2 regions of the Sporosarcina sp. P18a genome follow, and region 2 is predicted to be linked to the other one. Evidence: a T-box and tRNA genes for the amino acid it is inferred to sense, from the RefSeq annotation. Region 2 holds a T-box; the other holds one or more tRNA genes.
What was found. The T-box of region 2 lies ahead of alaS (alanine--tRNA ligase). A T-box ahead of a tRNA ligase gene usually reads a tRNA of that ligase, here a tRNA-Ala.
Positions count from the first base shown of each region.

Region 1 (2,490 bases), on a different contig from region 2:
CCAGTAGGTCATACCTGACGAACGAGCTGCCTCCATCTGACCTCTTGGCACACCTTGTATTCCTGAACGAACAATTTCTGCAATGAATGCTGCGGTAAAAACAGCCAAACCAATAATTGATGCCCAATAAGAACCGAGCTTTAAAAATTGACCGAGTACAAAGAAAATCCAAATCAATAGTACAAGCAACGGCACGCCGCGCATGACTTCTACATAGGCTGAGGAAAGAATACGGATGAATCTATTGCGGGAAATCCTACCCATTCCGATAATAATCCCCATCGGAATAGCCAGCAATAATGCGATCGCTGAAATTTCAAGAGTTTTCAGCGCCCCTTCAATAAAGATATCCATATTTTGCGATATTACACTGAAGTCATATTCATAGCCGCCCATATTATTCTCCCGAAACCTTATCTAGCCAGTCGCTTTCTTCAAACCAACGACTTCTTGATGCTAGTTCTTCCGGGCTGTCAACATAGCTGTGCAAGAATGAATTCAACCATTGAATCGTTTCAAAATCATTTTTCTTTACTGCAATACCGAGATTCTCAGCAGACATCAAACCTTCTACTTGATGAACTTCTCCTTCATGTTCCAAACGCCAAACAGCAATGGCAGGTTCATCATACACAACGGCATCAGCCTGGCCTGAACCCATTGTCGTAGCTGCTAACGGGAAATCCTCGAAGTCTACTACTTCCGCATTTTTGAACTGAGACTTCGCAAGCAATGCGCCCGTAGTCCCAATACCTACAGCAATTTTATTCCCCTTGACGTCAAGCTCTTCCCATGATTTGATCCCTTTATTCACAGCTGGCACCATGATCGCCTGACCTGTTTTATAGTAAGGATTGGACATGCTAATGGATAATGCACGGTCCCCACGAATCGTCATACCTGCGATGACCATATCTACTTCGCCTATTTGCAAAGCCGGTCCTAAGCCATCAAATACGAATTGTTTAAACTCTACTTCCGTATTTAACGCTTCACCCACTGCGTTTGCTAGATCGATATCATATCCGACATAACCGCCTTCAATGCTTTTCATTTCAAAAGGGAAATAACCTGGTGCAATTCCAACCACCAATTTTTTGTTGTCTTTAATATTCTTCAACGTGGACTTCTCTGTTGAGCCTGCCCCTCCATCGTTACTGCTACATCCCGCAACGACCAATACTAGAATTAGCAATAATGCTGTAAACATCTTCTTCATACATTTCCCCTTCTCTCTCTTTGCTAGTATAAATATTCTAAATTAATACAATTATAAGATACGGCTTACCAACTGTCTACAAGTATATGTATACGTTTGCTTGTATACTCCATATATTGGACAAGATCTTATAACGATTACTTTCTATAGTATTCAATATACATTACAACGAATAATTATACAATAGTAAATAGTTTCATTACGCATGGCGATAGAGAAGATAGTAATACTAGTACTGTCTTGAATAAAAAAACGACAGTCCGTTAGAGATTTCTCTAATGAACTGCCGTCATTATTTTAATGGAGCATAGGGGGCTCGAACCCCTGACCTTTGCACTGCCAGCGCAACGCTCTCCCAGCTGAGCTAATGCCCCTCATATCTGATACAATATAGAGTATATCAATTGTTCGTTTAAAAGACAATAGGCAAGAAAGGTGGTTAATGGTATGCAGCATGAAGAAAGAGAGTTGTCTGAAATTGTTTCTCTGTGTGACTCCAAGGGGCTTCTGAATCCTGCATCAATAGGATACGCACGCAGCCCTTTAGTGAGGAGCAATTTAAGAGGACAGTTCATGAAGAAGAAGCGCTGGAACAATTGGTGCATCTATGGGGAGGATATTTTATTAACCGCCTCGATCGTACACCTGGATCATAAAGTGACTTGTCTAATTTACATACTTAACTATGAAACACAGCGATTCTACGAAAAACATGTAACCCTTCCTTTTGGAAGACGTATTAAAATGCCTGAAGAGGCACTCGATAGTATCAAGTTCGTACATGACGATATGACGGTTCAATTCGTTCATATGCAAGGCGAAACGCATTTGTCCATTCTCATTCCTAATTTTGACAATGAAGTATTGCATGCAGATTTACATATTATTCATCCCGAGAAAGATGAATCATTAAATGTAGTCATTCCGAAAAGTCGAGACTCATTCCATTTCACTTCCAAACATTCGATTATGCCGACCGGCGGATATGTACGTTTTGGTGATCGACGTTTTGATTTCAATCCCTATTACAGTTTTGCCATTTGCGATTATGGGCGCGGCATATGGAATGCCAGAACGAATTGGGACTGGGCGATGGCTTCCCAGCGGACAAGCGGTAAACGGATTGGCTTGAATTTCGGCGGTAGTTGGACGGATGGTACGGGGTTGACGGAAAATGCCGTCTTCGTAGAAGGTACGATGCATAAATATCATGAAGATGTAGTATTCGAAAGTGATAAAGAAGACCCGAAAAGCGCATGGAAAATTCACAC
Region 1 is NZ_PDYQ01000002.1:354,732-357,221, forward strand. Features, by position in the region: gene CSV75_RS09210 (amino acid ABC transporter permease) at 1-396, opposite strand, end outside; gene CSV75_RS09215 (transporter substrate-binding domain-containing protein) at 398-1,219, opposite strand; tRNA gene CSV75_RS09220 (tRNA-Ala) at 1,521-1,593, opposite strand; gene CSV75_RS09225 (DUF2804 domain-containing protein) at 1,667-2,490, shown strand, end outside.
Region 1: it has a tRNA-Ala gene. The T-box ahead of alaS (alanine--tRNA ligase) is inferred to sense a tRNA for this amino acid. The anticodon was not compared.

Region 2 (2,490 bases):
CGTCACGAACTTCCGCTGTGAATGATTCATTTGAGATCGTTCCTTTATCAGCTACTTGACCGCCACTTTCTGCATAGAACGGAGTCCGATCCAAAATGATTTGTACCGTTTCTCCTTCAGATGCATGTGTGATGCGTTGACCATCTTGAACCAGAACACTGACGATCGCAGTGGTTTCTAGTTGACCATAGCCAATGAATTCACTTGCTTCATGCACTTCACCGAGAACACCCGATTGAATATGCATGGAGTCTGATGTAGCACGCGCAGCACGTGCACGGTTTCGTTGTGCAGCCATTTCTTCGTCAAATCCGATACGGTCAACTGCTACATCTTCCTCAAGGGCAAATTCCTCCGTTAATTCAAACGGGAAACCATATGTGTCATAAAGCTTGAACGCATCACTGCCTGAGACGATTGGCAAGCCTGAAGCTTTGGCCTTCTCAATGATCGTCGATAGGATCGCCATACCGTCATGCAATGTTTCGTGGAAACGGTCTTCTTCGTTTTTCACGACTTTCATAATGAACGCTTGTTTATCGTGGACTTCAGGATAGAAGTCTTTCATGATATCCCCAACAATAGGCACCAGCATGTACATAAATGGCTTATCAATACCTAATTGTTTTGCAAAACGAACGGCTCTTCTTAATAGACGACGCAGAACATAGCCACGGCCTTCATTGGAAGGAAGTGCTCCGTCCCCAATAGCGAATGCTACAGTGCGGATATGATCTGAAATCACCTTAAACGCCGTGTCTGCTTGCGTAGTTTGGCCGTATTTTCTGCCTGATACATTTTCTACAGCTTCAATGATCGGTAAGAACAAGTCCGTATCGAAGTTGGTAGGTACGTCCTGAATCACAGATGCCATGCGCTCAAGGCCCATTCCTGTATCGATGTTTTTCTTTGGAAGCGGTGTGTATGTGTTATCAGGATTATGATTGAACTCAGAGAATACTAAGTTCCAAATTTCCAAATAACGTTCGTTTTCTCCACCTGGATACAATTCAGGATCGGAGAAGTCGTCACCGTAACTTGGTCCGCGATCGTAGAAGATTTCGGAGTTTGGACCACTTGGGCCTTCACCGATATCCCAGAAGTTTCCTTCAAGTCGAATGATACGCTCTACTGGAATACCAATCTGATCTTTCCAAATGGTGTACGCTTCTTCATCTTCCGGATGAATAGTAATGGATAGGCGTTCTGGATCAAAGCCGATCCATTGTTCATTTGTCAGAAAGTCCCACGCACGAATAATTGCTTCTTCTTTGAAATAATCACCAATAGAAAAGTTGCCAAGCATTTCAAAGAACGTATGATGACGCGCTGTATAGCCGACATTTTCAATATCGTTTGTGCGGATTGATTTTTGTGCATTCGCAATCCGCGGGTTTTCAGGAATCACTCGTCCATCAAAATATTTTTTCAATGTAGCGACTCCACTGTTGATCCATAATAGTGATGCATCATCAACTGGCACTAATGCAGCTGATGGTTCTACAGTATGCCCATGCTCTTTAAAATAGTCTAAAAACATTTGGCGAATTTCAGATGCCGTAAGTTTTCTCATCGTTTTGCTCCTCCTAAAATTAAAAAAACTCCACCCCTTGTATAAAGGGGCGAAGGTTTCATTGATCGCGGTACCACCCTAATTACCGCATGACGCGGTATCTCGAGTTGCCTTAACGCGGCAAGACGGCAGGGATTAGCCTGCAACTTCGGAATAGCGTTCGCTGTAGATCTGAGAGAGCTTTTTCAGCCAAGAAGCTCTTTTCTATGACACAGAATAAACAGGTACTTGTTCCTTCAACGTTTTTGATTATTTCTAAACGAATTATAGGAAAGTTCTCCCGCTTTGTCAATCAGTCACTTCAAGAAAGTCAAATGGCGACATATTGTTCATGCCAATGAGCGGGTCGATGCCAGTAAAATTGTCCATTGTTAGCTTCGCTTGCGATGAATCTTGAGGTTCAACTGTCACTTTTGCAGGTGTTGCGTCGAGTGCAATGGTTTCCTCGCGTGGTGTTGTCTGATTTTCTTGTGTTTCACCCGAAATACGTTCTTTTAGCGTCGTCTGCCGTTCCGTTTCGTCAGTACGTGCAATACCCGCTTTAAATTCTTCCGCTTCACCGCACAGTATTAAGAAGTTCTTTGCGCGCGTAATCCCTGTGTAAAGTAAATTACGTCGCAACATTTTCCGCTGACTTCTCACGATAGGCATGACAACAATCGGAAATTCACTTCCTTGAGATTTATGGATAGAACAACAATACGCAAGTGTCAGCTGATTCAAATCACTTCGCTCGTACTGCACTTCATTGCCGTCATAGGAGACCACCATGATCGCTTTCTTGTCAGTAGTTTCTTTCGCTAACATGATCGCAACGACTTCGCCCATATCTCCGTTAAAGACATTACTTTCCGGTTGGTTGACAAGTTGCAGCACTTTATCTCCGACGCGATAGGTCGTTTCACCGAAAACCATTT
Region 2 is NZ_PDYQ01000001.1:1,000,820-1,003,309, forward strand. Features, by position in the region: gene alaS (alanine--tRNA ligase) at 1-1,573, opposite strand, end outside; T-box leader at 1,616-1,822, opposite strand; gene recD2 (SF1B family DNA helicase RecD2) at 1,862-2,490, opposite strand, start outside.